DNA from 4 places in the Micromonospora sp. CPCC 206060 genome. Region 4 is predicted to be linked to each of the others. Evidence: riboswitches for the same ligand, from Rfam matches in the RefSeq annotation. Region 4 holds a riboswitch; each other region holds the start of a gene.

Region 1 (5,165 bases), on a different contig from region 4:
CACGCTCTGGCCGGGCATGAAGATCGGGCAGCTCTGCATCTTCCGGCTCTCGTCGCCGGCCGACCATCCGTACGGGTCGGCCGTCTACGGCTCGCGTTACCAGGGGCAGCGCGGCCCGACACCGAGCCGGGCCTGGCAGCACTGGCGGACCTGGCCGACCCGCTGAGCGACAGCCACACCGGCGACAGGCGTTAAGAAGGGCCCCTTCCTATACCGAAAGCGTTAAGAAGGGGCCCTTCCTTACATCGAATCTCAGCCGGGGCGGCCGTAGCTGTGGATCGGTCCGTTGTCGACCCGCTTCATCTTGACCGGTTCGCCGGCCTGGGAGGCGTGCACCAGCCAGCCGTCGCCGACGTACATGCCGACGTGGTGCAGGTCGCTGTAGTAGAAGACCAGGTCACCGGGGCGTAGCTCGGACCGGCTGACGCTCGGCACCGCTCGCCGCTGGGCGGCGGCGTTGTGCGGCAGGGAGACGCCCGCCTTGGCCCAGGCGGCGAGCATGAGCCCGGAGCAGTCGTACGAGTTGGGCCCCTCGGCGCCCCAGACGTACGGCTTGCCGATCTGGGCGCAGGCGAACTTGACCGCGATGCCGGCCTTGCCGCCGGGGTAGGTGGCCGGGCAGGGGGCGGGCCGCAGCGGGCCACCGCCGCCGTTGCCGTACACCTGGATCCGGAGCTTCTGCAGCCGGTCGATCTCGGCGTTGATCTGCTTCTTCTTCGCGGCCAGCTCGGCTTCGGTACGGGTGAGCTGGGCGACCAGCGCGTCCAGTGGCTCCTTCTTGGCGCTGAGCTTCCGCTTGAGCTCGACGACCGCCTGGATGTCCGCCTGCTGACGCTTGGCGAACTGGTCGAGGATCTCCAGTTGGCTGACGAACGTGGTGGGTGAGCCGCCGGCGAGCATCGCGTTCAGGGCCGAGGTGTTCTCACCCTTGTACGCCCGGACGGCGAGCGCGCTGACCTTGTTCATCGCGAGGTCGACCTGGAGTTGCAGAGGTTCGATCTGTCGGGCGAGCGCGGCGGCCTGCTTGCGGCGGGCGGCGAGGTCCTGGCGGGTGGCGTTGTGCTTCTCGATGATCGGTTCGAGTTTGTTCCAGTCCTCGTCGATCTGCTTCTCGATCTCGGCGATCGAGGGTTCGGCGTGTGCCGCGGTGGCTCCGCCGGTCAGGATGACGGCGAACCCGATGAGGGCGGCGAGTGCGGTGGATATGCGAGACCAGCGTGGGCGCGGTGCGATCGTCCGCCGGCCGGCGGGAGCCGGTCGGGTGGACGTCGACCGCGGGGCATGGTGTGCCACCGAGGCCTTAACTCCTTCTTCCCCTACCGCCTACCGGGTTAGCTGACGGGTTCGGGCGGGAAGGGAGGCGCCCTACCGCAGGACTGCGGATTCACCCCGGTGGTGCACTGGGTCCCCGGCTCGCCAGGCGAGCGATTCGGCGGTGTCGAGCCGATGCCACCCGGGCTGGGTGACCTGCTGCCGTCTCGACAAATGACCACACTAGAGAAGGCCGCCGGATGGTCGCAAGCTGCGACACCCCTCGATTCCATCCACATGGCGGACACTCGACCCGACACGGCGGCCCGCTGGACGTGACGATTCCTCGACAGGTCGGGGGCGGGACGCGGCGATTCTGGAACGCGGCGGCCCCCGACGGGGAGCGAAGATAAATTTCACTGGCACCGGTCTCGTCGGAATCTGTTGACGAACGTCCCGGCACGCGCGAGGGTGACGACGGACTGACCCATCCCCCCCCCGAATGGAGGTTCGATGCTTCGCCCGAACGTACCGACGAGCAGACGGATCCTGCTCAGCGCCGTCGTGGCCGGCGCCGCGACGCTCGTCCCACTCACCGCGACGGCCCCGGCCGCCGGCTCGACCGCCCCGACCCGGCAGCAGGAGTACGCCGCCGCAGCAGCGGAGTACGGCGTACCGGAGAGCGTCCTGCTCGGCGTCTCCTACCTCCAGTCCCGTTGGGATACCAACGCGGGCACCCCGAGCACCAGCGGCGGCTTCGGCCCGATGCACCTCACCGACGCCGAGTACGTGCTCTCCCTCCCCGGGCACCACCACGACTCCGGTGACGAGGACCCGCGCGGTGACGACTCCCGGCCAAGCCGGGCCGGTACCGGGACGGACAGTCCGGCACCGCCGGCCGCGTCGTTGCAGACGCTGGACGCCGCCGCCGGGCTCACCGGCGCCGCCGAGGAGTCGCTGCGGGCCGAGCCGGCCGTCAACATCCGGGGTGGCGCCGCCCTGCTGGCGTCGTACCAGCGGAGCCTGGCCGGGCCGACGGGCAGTGACAGCAACCCGGCCGCCTGGTACGGCGCGGTGGCCCGGTACGCGGGCGCGGACAGCGCCGACGCGGCGGCGGCCTTCGCCGACCAGGTGTACGACACGATCCGTACCGGGGTCAGCCGGCGCACCGACGACGGGCAGCAGGTGGCCCTCGTCGCCCGGGCCGACATCACCCCGGAGCGGTCCTGGCTGGACCGGCTCGGGCTGCGCAGGCTGGAGCGTCCGGACGGGCTGGAGTGCCCGCTCGACATCTCCTGCGAGTGGATCCCGGCCCCCTACCAGGAGCTCGGTGGCGGCGACTACGGCAACCACGACCTGTCCGACCGGCCGGCCCGGCAGAAGATCGAGTACATCCTCATCCACGACACCGAGGCGACCTGGGCGACCACCCTCAAGCTGGTCCAGGACCCGACCTACGTGAGCTGGCACTACTCGCTGCGTTCGGTGGACGGGCACATCGCCCAGCACGTGAAGGCAAAGGACGTCGGCTGGCACGCCGGCAACTGGTACGTCAACGCCAAGTCCATCGGCCTGGAGCACGAGGGCTTCGCCGCCCAGGGCACCTGGTACACCGAGGCGATGTACCGGACCTCGGCGAAGCTGGTCCGGCACCTGGCGTTGCGGCTCGGCATCCCGCTGGACCGGCAGCACATCATCGGCCACGACAACGTGCCGGGTACCGTCGCGTCGACCGTGCGCGGCATGCACTGGGACCCGGGGCCGTACTGGGACTGGGACCACTACTTCGACCTGATGAAGGCCCCGGAAGTCAACACCGGCACCCCGGCGACGGGCATGGTGCGGATCGCGCCCGACTTCGCCACCAACAAGCCGGCCTTCACCGGCTGCGTCCGGGCCGGTGTGCCGTGCACCCCGCGCGGCTCGTCGTCGGTGATCCTGCGCAGCGCACCGGACCACAACGCACCGCTGGTCAACGACATCGCGCTGCGTCCGGACGGTACCCCGAACACGATGCACATCTCGGACCACGGGGCACGCGCGTCGACCGGTCAGACGTACGTCATCGCGGACCGGCAGGGTGACTGGACGGCGGTCTGGTACCTCGGCCAGAAGGCGTGGTTCCACAACCCGGCGGACGCGCCGACCGCAGAGTGGACGGTGGGCATGGTGGCCACCCCGAAGCCGGGGAAGGCGACCATCCCGGTGTACGGCCGGGCGTACCCGGAGGCGGCAGCCTATCCGCCCGGCGTGCCGTACCAGCCGATCTCGCCGTTGCAGTACACCCTCTCCGCCGGCCAGCGGTACGCCGTCGGCAACGTCGTGCCCGGCGAGTACTACCGGGCCACCACGTTCGACGGTTCCTCGCCGGGCGACTGGACGGTGATCCGGGGCGAGAACCGCTACGTGCAGATCCAGTTCGGTCACCGGGTGATGTTCGTCAACCTGGACGACGTGCAGTTGCTCCCGTCGGCGGTGGGCGCGCCGGCCTGACCCGGGGACCACGCGGGCCACTGGCCGGGGATCACGCGGGCTGGCGGTGTCATCCTGGCTGGATCGGGATGACGCCGCCAGGATGCCGCTGGCACACCCGGAAGCCGGCGCTGTCGAGTTGCTTGCCCGGACGGAGCGCTCCGTCTGCGCAGGCAGCTCGACAGTGTCGCAGTCGGCATACACCGGGTTCGGCCAGAGGCGGGGAGCGCACGGGCCGGGATCCGGGGGACGCCAACCCGTACATCCGGTTGCACGTCATGTGAAAGGACCCCCGGCGATGGCCGGGGGTCCTTTCCACGCTGTCAGGGGCTCAGGTGACCCGGCGGAAGCCCTTCAGCGTCATGTACTTGATCGGCGAAACGTTCACCGGCTTACCCTCACGGGGAGCATGCACCATCAGCCCGTTGCCGAGGTACAGCCCGACATGGCCGGGGAAGAACACAAGGTCACCGGGGCGCGCGTCAGCCCGGCTGACCGGCTTGCCCTCGTCCCACTGGGCTCCCGTGTAGTGCGTCAGGTAAATCCCGGCCGCCTTGTAGGCGTACTGGGTGAGGCCGGAGCAGTCGAACGCGTCCGGCCCGGTGGCACCCCAAACGTACGGCTTACCGACCTGGGCACAGGCGGTCCTGATCGCGATGGCTGCCTTGGCACTGAGTACCCCGGTCACGGTCGGGCACTTGGTGGTCTTCACCACGGTCTTCGGCAGCGACGCCTGGAGCCGCTTGATCTCGGCGTCGATCTGCTTCTTCTTGGCCGCCAGGTCCCGCTCCTGCTTGACCTGCGTGGCGATCAGGGTGTCCAGCTTCTGCTTCTCCGCGTCGTACTTGTCGCGGATGGCGATGACCCCGGCGATTTGCGCCCGCTCGTGGGCAGCCAGCCGGTCCAGCAGGGCGAGCTGCTCGGCGAGGTTGTCCGGCTTGCCGGTGGCCAGCAGGGCGTTCAGCTCACTCGACCGGCCGGTCATGTAGTAGCGCGCCGCGATGGCGCCGACCCGGTTGAGCGCGAGCTGGCTCTGCAACGCCAACGGTTCGATCTTCTTCTGCAGGTCGTCCGACTTCTGCCGGTTGACCTTCAGCTGGCTGCGTACCTTGTTGTACTGCTCGATGGTGGGCTCGATCTGCTCCCACTGCTTGTCGATCTGCGCCTCGATCTCGTCCACCGACGGCTCGGCGTGCACGGGAGCGGCAGCGAGCAGACCGGTGCCGACGACCACAGCGGCAACGACGGCGGTCAGATGGCGCGCGAACCGGCGCAGACCACCCCGACGGATGGACTGCTGGTCTGGCGAAGGGCGATATGGGGGCAGGAGTGCCACCGGCACCGACTCCTTTGTGACCCGACCGCCGGGCGCCTCGCGAGGGGAAAGATGGAGGCCGACGACCACAGCGGTCGGTGCATCACATTAGGGAAGGTTCGGGAGC
Region 2 (5,165 bases), on a different contig from region 4:
GGCCCTGGAGGAGTTGGACGCCGCCTACCGGGCCGCGATCGTCGACCCCGACTTCACCGCCCGGCTCGCGGAACTGCACCGGACCTACTCGGGCCGGCCGAGCATCCTGACCGAGGTGCCCCGGTTCGCCCGGCACGCCGGGGGCGCGCGGATCGTCCTCAAGCGCGAGGACCTAAACCACACCGGCTCACACAAAATCAACAACGTGCTCGGCCAGGCTTTGCTCACCGTGCAGATGGGCAAGACCCGGGTGATCGCCGAGACCGGCGCCGGCCAGCACGGGGTGGCCACCGCCACCGCCGCCGCCCTGCTCGGCCTGGAGGCCGTGATCTACATGGGCGAGGAGGACACCCGCCGCCAGGCGCTCAACGTGGCCCGGATGCGGCTGCTCGGAGCCGAGGTCATCCCGGTGACCGCCGGTTCGCGCACCCTCAAGGACGCGATGAACGAGGCGATGCGGGACTGGGTCACCAACGTCGAGAACACCCACTACCTGATCGGTACGGTGGCCGGTCCGCACCCGTTCCCGTCCATGGTCGGCGACTTCCAGCGGATCATCGGCGAGGAGGCCCGACAGCAGATGCTCGACCTGGTCGGCCGGCTGCCGGACGTGGTCTGTGCCTGCGTCGGCGGTGGTTCCAACGCGATCGGCATCTTCCACGCCTTCCTCGACGACCCGGAGGTCGAGCTGCTCGGCCTGGAGGCCGGGGGAGAGGGCGTGGCGACCGGGCGGCACGCCGCCTCGATCACCGGTGGTGGCGCGGGTGTCCTGCACGGCAGCCGCAGCCTCATCCTCCAGGACGCCGACGGCCAGACCATCGAGAGCCACAGCATCTCCGCCGGCCTCGACTACCCCGGGGTCGGCCCGGCCCACGCGTGGCTGTACGAGATCGGCCGGGGCCGGTACGAGCCGGTCACCGACGCCGAGGCGATGGAGGCGTTCCTCCTGCTCTGCCGCACCGAGGGCATCATCCCGGCGATCGAGAGTTCACACGCTCTCGCCGGTGCGATCCGGGAGGGCCGCCGGCTCGGCCCGGACGGCGTGATCCTGGTGAACCTGTCCGGCCGGGGGGACAAGGACGTCGACACGGCCAGCCGGTACTTCGGGCTGCTGGACTCCGACGGTGCGGCAGTGGTGAGAGAGGATCAGGCCAAGTGAGCGTCCGTAGCACCATCGAGCAGGCCCGGGCCGAGGGCCGGGCCGCCCTGATCGGCTACCTGCCGGTCGGCTTCCCCGACGTGGAGACCTCGGTCGCGGCGATGCGTGCCATGGTCGCCGCCGGGGTGGACATCGTCGAGGTCGGGATCCCGTACTCGGACCCGCTGATGGACGGCCCGGTCATCCAGCGCGCCACCGAGATCGCGCTGGCCGGCGGTACCCGCACCGCCGACGCCTTCACCGCTGTGCGGGGCGTCGCCGACGAGGGCGCACCGGCGCTGGTGATGACCTACTGGAACCTGGTCGACCGGTACGGGGTCGAGCGGTTCGCCGCCGACCTGGCCGGGGCGGGCGGGTCCGGACTGATCACCCCTGACCTGATTCCCGACGAGGCGGCCGAGTGGCGGGCCGCGTCCGACGCCCACGGGCTGGACCGGGTGTTCCTGGTGGCGCCGAGTTCAACCCCGGAACGGATCGCGATGACCGTCGCCGAGTCGCGAGGCTTCGTCTACGCTGCCTCGCTGATGGGGGTCACCGGTGAGCGCGGCGCGGTCGGCGGCGGCGCGAAGGACCTGGTCGCCCGGGTACGCGTGGCAGGGGACCTGCCGGTCTGCGTGGGGCTCGGGGTCAGCAACGGGGCGCAGGCCGCCCAGGTGGCGTCCTTCGCCGACGGCGTGATCGTCGGGTCCGCCTTCGTCCGCGCGATGCTGGACGCCCCGGACCGGCGTGCCGCCGTCGAGGCGGTCACCGCCGTCGCCGCGGATCTCGCCGCCGGGGTCCGGTCGGCCCAGCCCGCTGTCGCCTGATCCCGACCTGTGTCGTGCGGATGGGCCGGATGGGCACTTTCGGCCCGAACCGTACCTCCGGCGCCACCCGTGCCCATTGGTGCCCGTCACGGTGACAATGCGTCACCAATCGCGGGCGGGCTTGCTGTTTTGGCAGGTCAGAGGGGTTGGCAGCAGGAGAAGCGGCCAGTAGTGTCGGCCCGGTCCGGTGTGGTTGCCGGTCGCCGAGGGCGACGCTGCGCCGGACCCGCTGAGTCGTGCACGCACGAGCCGGGGACCCACCGCACTCTGGGGTGAATCCGTGGAGCACAACGTCCACGGTAGGGCCAGACTTCCCGCCCGAACCCGTCAGCTAACCCGGTAGGCGGCATCGGAAGGAGTTTCGTACCCGTGCAGCACCACCCCCCGCCGCTTTCCGGCCCTCCCCGTCGCGCCGTACCGACCCCCGCCGCCATCCGACCGCTCGGCTGCTGAGACTGGCGGATCCCCGGCGGTGGCCCCGGTCACCACCTCCCCCTTCGCACCCCCCGGTCGACCCCGCAGCACCACGGTGAGCTTCTGCCCCGTGGTGTGGTCGGCGTGCGCCTGACATCGGTGGATCCGTCTTCCCGGCAGCACCGTCCCGTCCGCCTGTCGCCGTAGCGGCGGGCCCGGCGCGTCGTCATACCCCCGATGACGCGACCCAACCGTGGAGGATCACGTGAAAGACCGCTTCAAGCAGCAGTTGACGCGCGTCGCGTCGCGTCGCCCGTACCAGGTCGCGGCCGTTTCGGCTGTCGTCCTGGCCGTCACCTCGACCACCGGTCTGTTGCTGACCCGTACCGACGAGCCCACCCGGGGCGACCTGGCGGTGGCCGCCGTGGCCGAACGGAACGACTCCACCACCGGCGGGGTCTCCCGGGCGACCCGCCCGTCGGCTGCCACCACCCCGGCGCCGACCGCGTCGGCCACGACTGCGCCGACAGGTACCCCGTCCGCTGCCGCCAAGCCGGTCCGGCAGGCTGCGGTGAAGGCTACGCCGACGAAGCCGAAGCCGCCCGCGAAGAAGGTGCTCGACGTCGACTACCAGGCGCAGACCACCTACTACTACTGCGGTCCGGCGGCGGTGCGCAACGCCCTGACGGTCCGGGGCATCGAGCGCAGCCAGGACGCGCTCGCCGGCCCGCTCAACACCGACGAGTTCGGCACCGATTCCGCCTACGACACCACCCGGGTGCTCAACAGCGTGACCGGTACCGACTTCTACCGCACCCGGATGATCCCCGGTGGTGCCGCCACGTCGGCGCAGAAGGACCAGCTCCAGGCCGACGTGGTCCGGGCGGTCAGCAACGGGTACGCCGTCGTCGCCAACGTGGCCGGCTCGGTGACCGACACCGAGGGCGGCTGGCACTCCTTCCCCGGCGGGCACTACATCGCCGTGGTCGGCTACGCCGACGACGGGCGCAGCGTGCAGATCTCGGACTCGGCCGACCCGGCCACCGCCTCGTACTGGCTGGCCACGACCGCCCTGGCGAACTGGATCGCGACCCGGGGCTACTCCGCCTGACGTCCCGTCCCGAGGCCGTACCAGCGTTCCATCCGGCGGTCCTCCTCCCCGCACCGCCACCACCGGGCGCCGACCCACCAGGGTCGGCGCCCGGTGCGCGCCCGGGGACCGGCGTTCCCGGCGGTTCCGGTGTGCCCCGGGCCGGTGGCAGACTGCTCGACATGTCCGACCCGGAACCTTCCCCGACCGGCGAGACCCGGATGCCCCGGCTGGTGCTGCTGCACGGCATGGGGGGCAGCGGCGCCGTCTGGCACCGTTGGCGTCCGCTGCTCGACCGGCACTGGCCGGACCGCTGGCTCGCCCCCGATCTGGCTGGCCACGGTGCCGCCGCGCCGCTGCCCGGCTACTCCTTCACCGCGCTCGCCGACCGGGTCGCCGAGCTGCTCGACCCCGCCGAACGGGTGGTGGTCCTCGGGCACTCCCTCGGCGGCGTGGTGGGGCTCGCCCTCGCCGTCCGGCCCGGTGGACCCACCGTCGAACAGGTCGTCGGGCTGGGCATCAAGACCGTCTGGACCGGGGACGACCTGGCCCGGGCCGGCAAGCTCGCCCAGCGGCCGGTGACCTGGTTCGCGTCCCGGGACGAGGCCGCCGACCGGTACCTGAAGGTCGCCGGCCTGTCCGGACTGCTCGATCCGGGGGACCCGGCGGTCGCCCCGGGGCTCGTCGGGCAGGACGGCCGTTGGCGGCTCGCCATGGATCCGGCCGCGTTCGGTGTCGGGGCGCCGGATTTGGCCGCGCTGCTCAGCGCCGTCCGGTGCCCGGTGACCCTGGCCCGGGGTGAGCACGATCCGATGGTCACCGACGCCCACCTCGCCGGGTACGGCGTACCGGTGGTCACCCTGCCCGGGCTCGGGCACAACGCGCACGTCGAGGACCCGGCGGCGGTGTTCCGGGCGCTGATTCCGCCGGGCTGAGCCGGCCGCGCCAAGCGTTCGGTTAGTGGACGCCAAGCGCCCACCACCAGCCTTGTACCCAGCAACCACGCGATCGGCCCGACCGGACCGGTGGGCCGATCGCCGCTAGGGACAGGGAGACGGGAATGCGAGTTTCTTCGAGGGCCGGATTCGGCAGTGCGGCCGTCGCGCTCGCGGTGCTGGGAGCAGTCGGGATCAGCGGGGCGACGCCGGCGTCGGCCGCCCCGGCCGGGTGGGAGGTCCTCTCCGGGATCTCTCTCTCGGACAGCGTCGCGGTGAAGACGGTGGAGCTGCACTGCCCGACCGGCAAGGTCGTCAGCGGTGGGGAGGCCTGGCTGACCGCCTCACCGGGTGCGGTGGGCCGGGTCGGGCTGGAGCGGTACGCCCCGTCGGCCGACGGGAAGACCTGGACCGTGGTCATGCGCGAGACGGGTGCGACCAACTACACCGGCGACTGGCAGATCAGCGCGCGGGCCTTCTGCGTCACCACCCCCTCCGGGTACGAGGTGGTCGCGGCGGACAAGACCGGCACGAACGACTACCACCGGATGCAGATCACCGCCCAGTGTTCGGGCACCAAGAAGCTCCTCGGCTCGGGCGCGATGGTCTACAACACTGACGGCGCGTTCATCCTCGACCGGGTGGAGGCGGGCTTCAACGATCCGACCGAGATCCCCTTCTACACCATCGCCCGCGCCCGCACGCTGGACCAGGGCAAGGTCGCCCACAGCCAGGAGGATCTGCGGGCCTACGCGATCTGC
Region 3 (5,165 bases), on a different contig from region 4:
CCGGCGGCTGCGCATCGGCGGCCTGCCGGACCAGCGCAGCTTCGAGGACGAGTTGGCCGACCGGACGGACTTCCGGGAGTTCCTCAAGGCGTGGTGGCCCCGACTGCACCCGTGGCACGTGCTGCGCTGGTTGGCCGACCCGCGGCGGCTGCGGTCGTACGCGGGCGGCATCCTCTCCACCGTTGAGATCCGGGCGCTGGGCGAGGCGTACCGGACGCTGGACGCCGGGGGGCCGACGATCGCCGACGTCGCGCTGCTGGACGAGTTGGACGCGCTGCTGGGCAAGCCCGTGCGGCCGGCCCGGCGGCGGCGGGACCCGTTCCAGCTGGCCGGCGGGGTCCGGGAGTTGAGCACGCATGCCGAGCGGCAGCGGGCCGCCCGGGAGGCCGCGCGGGAGCGGCCGGAGGACTACCGGGAGTACGCCCACGTGGTGGTCGACGAGGCCCAGGACGTCTCGCCGATGCAGTGGCGGATGTTGGGCCGTCGGGGCCGGCTGGCGTCCTGGACGGTGGTGGGTGATCCGGCGCAGACCGCGTGGACCGGTGACCCGGCCGAGTTGATCCGGGCCCGGGACAAGGCGCTGGGCCGGCGCAAGCGGCACGAGTTCACCCTCTCCACCAACTACCGCAACCCGGCGGAGATCTTCGCGGTGGCCGCCGAGACGATCCGCGAGGTGCACCCGGAGCTGGTGCTGCCCCGGGCGGTCCGGGCCACCGGGGTCGCCCCGGTGCGACGTACCGTGCCGGCCGCCGAGTTGGCCGCCGCGACCGTCGAGGCGACGGCCGTGCTGCTCGCCGAGGTGGAGGGGACGGTCGGGGTGATCACGCCGGTGCCCCGCCGGGACGAGGTGGCCTCCTGGCTGACCGGGCTGGCCGACCCCCGGTTGCAGGTGGTGACCAGCCTCCAGGCCAAGGGCATGGAGTACGACGGCGTGGTGCTGGTGGCGCCGGGTGAGATCCGGGCGGATTCGGAGTCGGGGGTACGCACCCTCTATGTGGCGCTGTCCCGGGCCACCCAGCGGCTCACCACCCTCGACCCGGAGGCTGCCATGCCCTCGACCCGAAGTGAGTGACAAAGTATTCACCGTCAGTTGGTTGAACACATAGCAATATGAGCATAGGTTGGAGCGGCGGCAGGGCATCGGCGGGAGGGTGGGTACGTGGGCGGCGGTCATCATCACCACGGGCAGGCGCGTAACGCCCCCCACCAGCACCGGGGTCGGCTGTGGGCGGCGTTCGCCCTGCTCAGCGGCCTGATGCTGGTGGAGGCGGTGACCGCTCTGGCCACCGGCTCGCTGGCGCTGCTCTCCGACGCGGGGCACATGTTCACCGACGTGCTCGGCATCGGGATGGCGCTCGCCGCGATCACCGCCGCCCGGCGCGCCGCCGACGACCCGCAGCGGACCTTCGGCCTCTACCGGCTGGAGGTACTGGCCGCGCTGGCCAACGCGGTGCTCCTCTCCGGCGTGGCGGTCTACGTGCTGATCGAGGCGGTGCAGCGCTTCGGCACGCCGTCGGAGGTGCCCGCCGGCCCGGTGCTGTTCGTCGCGCTGCTCGGCCTGCTCGCCAACATCGGCGCGTTCGCGCTGCTCCGGCCGGGCGCCGAGGAGAACATCAACCTGCGCGGCGCGTACCTGGAGGTGGTCGGCGACCTGCTCGGCTCGGTCGGCGTCATCGTCGCCGCCGTGCTGATCGCGGTCGCCGACTGGTGGTGGGCCGACCCGCTGGTCGCGGTGGCCATCGCGGTCTTCATCCTGCCCCGCACCTGGCGGCTCGGCCGGGCCGCCGTCCGGATCCTGGTGCAGGCGGCACCGGAGCACCTCCAGGTCCCGGCGGTCCGGGACCGGCTCTGCGCGGTACCCGGGGTGTCCGACGTGCACGACCTGCACGTCTGGACGCTGACCTCGGGCATGGAGGTAGCCTCGGCGCACCTGACCATCGACCCGGGCGCCGAGGTGGGCACGGTACTCACCGCGGCCCGGACCGCCCTGCACGACGAGTTCCACATCGAGCACGCCACCCTCCAGATCGAGCCCGGCGCCGCCACCGGGGCCTGCGGTCGGATGGAGTGGTGAGGCCGCGATCCGCAGCGTGGGGACCGACGGACCGACGGTCGACAGCCGGGATGAATCGGGCGTCGATCGGACACCCGGCACCGGAGGCGCACCGGGGTCAATCTCCCGGGTTTAGCGGCACCTTAAATCTTTCAGGGGTATTGTCCGGAACATGCCGGACAAGTGGGTAGGAAGAGCCCGTAGCGCCCATTCAGGCGCTGCGGCGTACCCACCGACCCCGGTAGGCTCACCACCGGCCCCCGCCGGGCGGCGCCCTCCGGCGCCTGCGGTGGCCGCCGCCTAATCGCCTCGTGCGAGCCGGGGAACCACGTACCTGGGGTGTATCCGCGTCAGCGGTAGGGATCTTCCGTCCCGAACCCGTCAGCTAACCCGGTCGGCGGCTGACGGAAGGACATCTGTATGCCGATATCCGCACGACGTACCACCGCCCGGATGGCAGCCCTGCTCGCCGCGACCCTCGCCCTCGGGGTCGTGACGGCGCCGGTCCCCGGCGCACAGGCCGCCGTTCCGGTCGGTACCGCCCTCGCGGCACCGGCCCCGGGCACCGACGACGAAGGGGGCACGCCGGCCCTCCGGGCCCAGCTCGAAGCAGCCAGCAAGGGCTTCCTCGACGCCAAGGCCGCCCTCGACAAGTCGAGCAAACGCCAGCAGGAACTGACCGGCCAGCTCAAGGTCATCGAGGCGGACTTGACCGTCCGCAACGCCAAGGTCGGCGAGATGGCCGGCGTGGCGTACCGGACCGGCCGGCTCGGCACCATCTCTGCGCTGCTCGGCAGCGGGTCACCGGACAGTTTCCTGGACCGGGCCGCCGCCCTCGACGCGGTCGCCGCGCACGAGGACCGGCAACTGCGCGACCTGATGGAGACCCGTGACCTGCAGACCCGGGCCAAGACCGCCCTGGACAGGGAGGTCACCGAGCAGCGCAAGCAGGTCGCGATCATGGCCAAGCGCAAGCAGCAGGCCGAGCGGGCACTGCTGGTGGCCGGCCGCTCCAGCAGCAGCGGATCCAGTGGTCCCGCCTCCACCACCTCGGCCTCGGCCAAGCCGGCACCGCGCAATCCGGACGGCTCCTGGCCGAGCGAGTCGTGCAGCGTCAACGACCCGACCACGTCGGGGTGCATCACCCCACGCACCCTGCACGCCCTCAACCAGGCCAAGGCGGCCGGGTTCACCCGGTACGTGTCCTGCTTCCGCAACGGCAGTTCGGGGGAACACCCGAAGGGGCGGGCCTGCGACTTCGCCGCGCAGAAGAGCGGCTTCGGCGGGGCGGCCACCGGTGGCGACCGGACGTACGGGAACAACCTCGCCGCGTACTTCGTGAAGAACGCCAGCCGGCTCGGCGTGCTCTACGTGATCTGGTACAAGCAGATCTGGCTGCCCAGCAGCGGTTGGAAGTCGTACAGCGGGGCGGGTGGCGATCCGTCCAGCGACCACACCAACCACGTGCACCTCTCCGTCTACTGACGACGCGCCCGGTGGCCGGTCGGAGCTACTCCAGCCGGCCACCGGCGTACCCGGGGGTAGGGCCCCACCCGGCAGTGAGCCGGTGGCGGCCTCAGGCGCCGTCGAGTGCCGCGCCAAGGCGGGCGGCGAGGCACAGGTGCGCCGCCCGGGCCTGGCGCAGCGCGTACCCGAGGAGCGGGGCGGGCGCGGCAATGCTGATCTCCACGTCGATGCGCACCTGGTCCGGCGCCTCGGTCCGGATCCGGGCGTGGTTCCGGACCCGGGTGCCGCTCCACTGCCGGGCCACCACCACGACCTCCTCGGTGCTCGCGGTCAGCACGTCGGCCTGGTACGAGATGGGCAGCCGGAGCGGGCCGAGGGCCACCCGGTCCGTGATCATGTAGCTCGCCCGGGCCCCCGGGCGGGTCGGTCGGGGGGTGACCCGGACGATCAGCGGGTGCAGCTCGACCTGACGGGTCAGGTCGGCCAGCAGTGCCGAGGCGGTCGCCGGGGTGCAGCGCGCCTGGACCGTGTAGGTGAAGGTGTCCTGTCCGCGCACCGTGCCTCCTGACTGCCGGGCCGCCGGGCCGCGCACCGGTACGGGCGACCGCCGCAGGGTGCCGGGACGACGGCTGGTGCCGGGACGGCGGCGGACAGCGACGCGCTCCGGTGCCGGCCGCGACGGCAGCCGGGCAGGATGAGCATGACAGGCAGCCGGGGGTGGCGCCAGGGGGCCGGTAGGACCCGGGGGCTCAGACTCCGGTGGTCTTCGCCTCGGCGGCGTTGGCGCCAGCGAAGTAGGGCTCCGGGGCGCCGAAGAGACCGAGCAGCCCGGTGACCCAGAGTTGCCGGTGCACGAACCGGCTGGGCTCGGTCACCACGAGCTTGACGCCACTGACCCCGGCGGTCTGGAAACCGGCGACCATGGCGCTGATACCGACCGAGTCGATGAAGGTGACGAGGCGCATGTTCAACTCGATCCGCGCCGGTCGGCCCTTCGCCAGCACCTCGGCGACAGCTTCCTTGACCTCGTACGCGGTGTCGACATCGATTTCGCCACGCGGCGAGATCTGAACGACCCCACCGGGCAGGACAGTCTTCACGATCGACAGGCTCACGCGAGCACCTCCACTCGCCCGCAACCGGGCGCCTCATCAGTACGCGGGCCGCGACCGAGAGTATTCCTCCCCCGCCCTCGGTCGCCACCCCCCGGGATGAGCAATTCGCCGAATCGGGCCTCACGAAGTGCCACAAGACGGACATTAAGCATGATAAGCCCCAAAAATTTCGGCCAGCCGGGGGTTCTGAGACCATTCCGGACAGCACTCGTCCGGCCGCACCAGAGTAGCCGCCGAACCCCAGCCGCACCCGCAGGCCGGGCCGGCGATGTCCGGACGCCCCCGCCCGCCGGGCACCGGTCAGCCGTGTGGTGGAGGGCACCCCGGCGGTCCGGCCACCTGATCGGACCGGGTGGACTCGCCCCGACGTCAGCGCCCGGCCGGTACGGCGACTAGCATCGACGGCAAGGGATACCCACTCACCCGGGAGGCTGTTCATGCTGCGGAGACTGCTGGGGTTGGCGGGCGTGGGTGCGTTGCTCGCGCTCGTGCTGGCCTGTGGGTTCGGTGGTGGCGGGGATGACGACGAC
Region 4 (5,165 bases):
GTCCGCAGGGGCCCTGCGGCACGGTCACGGTCCGGGTCGGGGACGGACCGGACGCGGGCCACGAGGTCGAGGCACCGGTACCGGCCGGTCCGGGAGCACCGTCCGTCGCCGTCGGCGACGAGATCATCCTGGTGGAGTTGATTGATCCGGCCGATCCGGAGGCGACCAGCTACAACATCGCCGAGCACCAGCGTGGCGAGCCGCTGCTCTGGCTGGCCGCGGTGTTCGCCGCCGCCATCGTGGCGTTCGGGCGCTGGCGGGGTCTGGCCGCACTGGCCGGACTGGGTGCCAGCTTCGCCATCCTGCTGACCTTCGTGCTGCCGGGGATCAGCGCCGGCCGGTCCCCGCTGCTGGTCGCGGTCGTGGGCGCGGCACTGATCATGTTCGTGGTGCTCTACCTGACCCACGGGGTCACCGCCCAGACCTCGGTCGCGGTGCTCGGGACGCTGGGCAGCCTGGTACTCACCGGCGTGCTCGGCGCCGTCGCCACCGCCGCGACCCATCTGACCGGGTACGGCAGCGAGGACGCCACCACGCTGTCGATGCTCCAGGCCGACATCGACCTGCGCGGCATCCTGCTGGCCGGGATCATCATCGGTTCGCTCGGGGTGCTCGACGATGTCACCGTCACCCAGGCGGCGACGGTGACCGAACTGGCCCACGCCAACCCGGGACTCTCCCGGCTCCAGCTCTACCGGGCGGCGACCCGGGTCGGCCGGGCGCACATCGCCTCCACGGTCAACACCATCGTGCTGGCCTATGCGGGCGCGTCGCTGCCGCTGCTGCTCCTGCTCGTCGCCGATTCGCGTCCGGTCGGGCAGATCCTGACCAGTGAGTTCCTGGCCCAGGAGATCGTCCGCAGCGGCGTGGCGACGCTCGGGCTGATCGCTGCGGTACCGCTGACCACCGGCCTGGCGGCGCTGGTCAGCACGGCGGGCCGGCGGGCCGCGTCCACCGCCGAGACCGACGGCGGCAGCCTCCCCGCGCCCCGATCCACTACCGAGCGTGACGAGGCGTTGGAGGCCCTGAGCCAGCCGCGTACCGCTGGCCGCTCCACCACGGACCGGGACACCGCCGACTGGACGGCGCCGGAATGAACACGCAGACGACACTCTCCATTTCCGCAGCGTGACCATCGGCTGATGGTTCTGTAGACCGTGCCACTACCCTCGGACACCTTGTGCGAAATAACGGTTTTAAGGGGCTTCCCGCGTGGATCACCGGGTCGGGTCTCGGGTAACCTCGCTGCCGGTCACCGCCGAAGGCGCGAGCGGCGTCTGCGGTGCCACCGCCCAATCGTCGAAGGACGAGCCGGGGAACCAGGTACCTGGGGTGAATCCGCGTCAGCGGTCGGGGCCACTTCCGCTCCGAACCCGTCAGCTAACCCGGTCGGCGGTCAACGGAAGGGAATGATGTGACGGCACCCCTGCGCCGCTGGTTAAGACCTGTGGTGGCCGTATTCGCCGCCCTGGCCATCGTCTCCGGGCCCCTGCCGGCGACAGCCGCGCCCTCGGCGCCGAAACCGTCGGGGCACGAGGACGACACACCTCTGCTCAGCGACGTGCTGGAATCAACCAACCGCAGCTATGCGCAGGCTACGGCGAGGTTGAAGAAGTCCGAGGAACGCCAGAAGGCGCTCGCTTGGGAGGTCCGGCGCGCCCAGGCCGAACTGGACGCGCTCGCCCCCCAGGTCGGGCAGATCGCCGCACAGTCGTACCGGTCCGGCCGGATCGGCGCGATGGCCTTCCTCCTGGACAGCGGTTCGCCGGACTCGTTCGTTGAGCGCGCCGCCGCGCTCGACGAACTGAACATGGTGAACGCGCAGAAGCTGGCCAAGGTCCAGCAGGCCAAGAACGACGCCGAGCAGGCGAAGTTGGCCCTGGACGCCGAGGTCCGCGAGCAGCAGAAGCAGCGGAACATCATCGCCAAGCAGAAGCGTGACGCGGAGAAGGCGCTGGCGCTGCTGGGCGGTCCGGGGCTGACCGGAGGCATGGTGGTCGCCACCTCGCCGGTCGCCCGGATGGCCCCCGGCCGGGACGCGGACGGTGACTGGCGGCCGGAGTCGTGCAGCGAGAACGACCCGACCACCGGCGGCTGTGTCACCCCACGCACCCTGCACATGTACAAGGAGGTCAAGCGGGCCGGCTTCAACCGCTTCGTCGGTTGCTACCGGCCCGGCGGCCCCTGGGAGCACCCCAAGGGCCGGGCCTGCGACTGGTCGCTGATGAACAGTGGCTTCCGGTCGGCGTACAACAACGACACGAAGAAGTACGGCAACGACCTGACGGCGTTCCTGGTCCGGAACGCCGACCGGCTCGGTATCTACTACGTGATCTGGTACAAGCAGATCTGGTTCCCGGCGACCGGCTGGAAGTCCTACAGCGGGCCGTCGGACCATACCGACCACGTGCACGTGTCGCTGCTGTAACGACGCACCGGTACGCCGAGGGGCCGTCCGGCCGGGAGACCGTGCGGGGCGGCCCTTCGGCGTACCGGCCCGACGACCCCGGGTCAACTGCCACGTGCGCTTCCCCGACACCGACGTTCATGCAATGCTCTTGCACATGTTGACTGCCGATGCCGTCTCTCTGCACGCCTATCAGCAGGGTGAAGGGCCGCGACTCGACCCCCGGACCGGCGAGCTGATCTTCGTGGACATCGCCGGTCACACCCTGCACCGCAGCCGCCTGTCCGGCGGCACGCTGGTACCGGTCGGCAGGTACGACCTCGGTGAGCCGGTCGGTGCCGTCGCCCCGCTCGCCGCGCCCGGTGCGGGCTGGCTGGTGGCCGTCACCGACGGCTTCGTGCACCTCGCCGAGGACGGCACGCGCACGGTGCTGCACGCCGGCCTGGCCGCCGACCACGGCCAGATGAACGACGGCGCCTGCGACCCCGCCGGACGGTTCCACTGCGGCTCGCAGAGCCGGCTCCGTCAACCGGTGGCCCGGCTCCACCGGCTGGACACCGACGGGTCGGTACACGTGGCCCTGACCGGGGTGACCGTCTCCAACGGCATCGGCTTCACCGCCGACGGCACGACCATGTACTACATCGACACCCTGCCGGCCCGCAGCCTGGAGTCGTTCGACGTGCACCCCGACGGCAGCCTGGGCCGGCGCCGGACGGTGACCCGGGTGGCCGGCGGCAACCCGGACGGGCTGGCGGTCGACGACGAGGGCGGCATCTGGGTGGCGGTCTGGGACGGCTGGGCGGTGCACCGGTACGCGCCGGACGGCCGACTGCTCGCCGAGGTGCGACTGCCGGTGGCCCGCCCCACCGCGGTGGCGTTCGCCGGCTCCACGCTGCTGGTCACCACCGCGTACCACGGTCTCGACGCCGCCCAGCGGGCCGCGCAGCCGGACGCCGGCCGGATCTTCGCGGTCGATGCCGGGGTCGGCGGGCCGGCGGCCCACCCGTGGCGCGGCCGACCGCCGCTGCGGTGATGGCCGGCTGGTCGGCCGGGGCCTAGCTGGCTGCCGGCGCCACGCAGGTGCGCCGGCCACCGAGGTAAGTGGCGCGATGGTGCCGCGCGGCACGAGGATGGGTAGGCGGTACCCGCGACGACGCGGCCGGTCAGGTCGACGGCAGCAGCGGGCGCAGGGCCGGCAGCGCCGCCGGGTCGGCCAGCGCCGCGCCGAGCGCCACCATCGCCGCCCCGGCCGCCAGATAGCCCGGGGCGTCGCCCGGTCGCACCCCGCCGGTGGCGACGATGCGCAGCCGGGGAAAGGGGCCGAGGACCCCCGCGATCCACTCCGGGCCGAGCGCCGAGGCGGGGAACGCCTTCGCCCAGTGGCAACCGGCGCGGAGCGCCCGCTGGGCCTCCGTCGGGGTGGCTACTCCGGGCAGGTGCGGCAGCCCGGCGTGCAGGCTGGCGGCCAGCACCTCCGGGTCGAAGCCGGGCGCCACGGTGTACGCCGCTCCGGCGGCCGCCGCCGCGGTGACCTGTTCCGGGGTCACCACGGTGCCGGCCCCCACCGCCAGGCCGCGGCGGGCACCGGCCGCCACCGCAGCCGTGAGGGCGGGCAACTGTCCCGGTTCACCGATCGGTACCTCGAGGGCGGTGACCCCGAGGTCCCAGGCCGCGGTGGCCAGGGCGACGGTGCGGTCCGGGTCGTAGCCCCGGAGGATGGCCATCACCCGCGTGCTGCCGAAGAGTTCGTCGAGGGTCTTCACGGTCGGATCTCCTGAAGGTCGACGGGGAGCCGGACGGTGTCGCCGACGGTACCGAGCACGGCGGCGGCGACCCGGTGACCGAGCCCCAGCCGGGCCGGCACGTCCGCCCCGCGCAGCAGCGCGGCGAGGTAGCCGGCGGCGAACGCGTCCCCGGCACCGACCGGTTCGACCACCCGCACCGGGACGGCCGGCACGAAGGTGTCCCCCTCGGTGGCGCCGATCGCGCCGTCCTTGACCACCACGGCGCCCGCGCCGGGCAGCACGGCCCGCACCTCGGCCGGGTCGGTGCAGCCCCAGAGCCGCTGGGCCTCGTCGAGGCCGACGAAGACGATGTCGGCCCGGTCGGCCAGCTCGGCGAGGACGGTGGCCGCCTCGTCCGGGCCGGACCAGAGTGCCGGGCGGTGGTTGACGTCGAAGCTGACCAGCGCGCCCCGGACCGGCCGGTCGACCAGCGTGTGCCGGACCAGGTCCCGGGCCTGCGGGGAGAGCGCCGGGGTGACCCCGGTCAGGTGGACCAGCCGCGCGGTCGGTGGGAGCATTCCCCGGTGCAGCCGGGCTCCGGCCGAGCCACGGCGCAGGTAGTGCACGGTGGTGCCGTCCGGTGCGGGATCCTTGAAGAAGACCCCGGTCGGATGGGCGGGGTCGGTCTCCGCGCCGCCGACGTCGACCCCGGCGGCGGCGATGCGGTCGAGCACCAGCCGCCCGAGCGGGTCGTCGCCGACCCGGCCCCGCCAGGCGACGGTCACGCCGAGCTGGGCCAGGCCGATCGCCACGTTGGATTCCGCGCCGGCCACGTCGAGCTGCGCCGGTCCACCGTGGTGCAGGCGGGCCGGGGGTACCGGCGCGACCAGTGCCATGGTTTCGCCGATGCAGTACGCGTCAGTCATCGAGGAACCTCCGCCGCAGGTCGGCGCGGAGGAAGGCGGCCGGCGAGGCGATGGAGAGTCCCCCGTCGACGGGGACGACCGTGCCGGTGACGAACGACGCGGCCG

What was found. A riboswitch is a leader RNA that binds a small molecule or an ion and turns the genes downstream of it on or off. The one in region 4 is predicted to bind cyclic di-AMP.
Region 1: linked by a shared signal. The riboswitch ahead of V6U90_RS05440 (C40 family peptidase) and the one ahead of V6U90_RS20240 (coiled-coil domain-containing protein) in region 4 are both predicted to bind cyclic di-AMP.
Region 2: linked by a shared signal. The riboswitch ahead of V6U90_RS14425 (C39 family peptidase) and the one ahead of V6U90_RS20240 (coiled-coil domain-containing protein) in region 4 are both predicted to bind cyclic di-AMP.
Region 3: linked by a shared signal. The riboswitch ahead of V6U90_RS01400 (coiled-coil domain-containing protein) and the one ahead of V6U90_RS20240 (coiled-coil domain-containing protein) in region 4 are both predicted to bind cyclic di-AMP.

The regions. Positions count from the first base shown of each region.
Region 1 is NZ_JBAKHU010000004.1:10,381-15,545, forward strand. Features, by position in the region: gene dcd (dCTP deaminase) at 1-166, shown strand, start outside; gene V6U90_RS05440 (C40 family peptidase) at 253-1,293, opposite strand; cyclic di-AMP (ydaO/yuaA leader) riboswitch at 1,306-1,445, opposite strand; gene V6U90_RS05445 (N-acetylmuramoyl-L-alanine amidase) at 1,765-3,744, shown strand; gene V6U90_RS05450 (C40 family peptidase) at 4,055-5,065, opposite strand.
Region 2 is NZ_JBAKHU010000018.1:54,664-59,828, reverse strand. Features, by position in the region: gene trpB (tryptophan synthase subunit beta) at 1-1,159, shown strand, start outside; gene trpA (tryptophan synthase subunit alpha) at 1,156-1,965, shown strand; cyclic di-AMP (ydaO/yuaA leader) riboswitch at 2,183-2,326, shown strand; gene V6U90_RS14425 (C39 family peptidase) at 2,633-3,490, shown strand; gene V6U90_RS14420 (alpha/beta fold hydrolase) at 3,652-4,404, shown strand; gene V6U90_RS14415 (hypothetical protein) at 4,530-5,165, shown strand, end outside.
Region 3 is NZ_JBAKHU010000001.1:304,320-309,484, forward strand. Features, by position in the region: gene V6U90_RS01390 (HelD family protein) at 1-1,072, shown strand, start outside; gene V6U90_RS01395 (cation diffusion facilitator family transporter) at 1,160-2,074, shown strand; cyclic di-AMP (ydaO/yuaA leader) riboswitch at 2,341-2,469, shown strand; gene V6U90_RS01400 (coiled-coil domain-containing protein) at 2,474-3,538, shown strand; gene V6U90_RS01405 (SRPBCC family protein) at 3,630-4,076, opposite strand; gene V6U90_RS01410 (STAS domain-containing protein) at 4,270-4,635, opposite strand; gene V6U90_RS01415 (hypothetical protein) at 5,073-5,165, shown strand, end outside.
Region 4 is NZ_JBAKHU010000033.1:22,313-27,477, reverse strand. Features, by position in the region: gene V6U90_RS20245 (YibE/F family protein) at 1-1,097, shown strand, start outside; cyclic di-AMP (ydaO/yuaA leader) riboswitch at 1,280-1,410, shown strand; gene V6U90_RS20240 (coiled-coil domain-containing protein) at 1,415-2,428, shown strand; gene V6U90_RS20235 (SMP-30/gluconolactonase/LRE family protein) at 2,565-3,443, shown strand; gene V6U90_RS20230 (bifunctional 4-hydroxy-2-oxoglutarate aldolase/2-dehydro-3-deoxy-phosphogluconate aldolase) at 3,574-4,173, opposite strand; gene V6U90_RS20225 (sugar kinase) at 4,170-5,060, opposite strand; gene V6U90_RS20220 (SDR family NAD(P)-dependent oxidoreductase) at 5,053-5,165, opposite strand, start outside.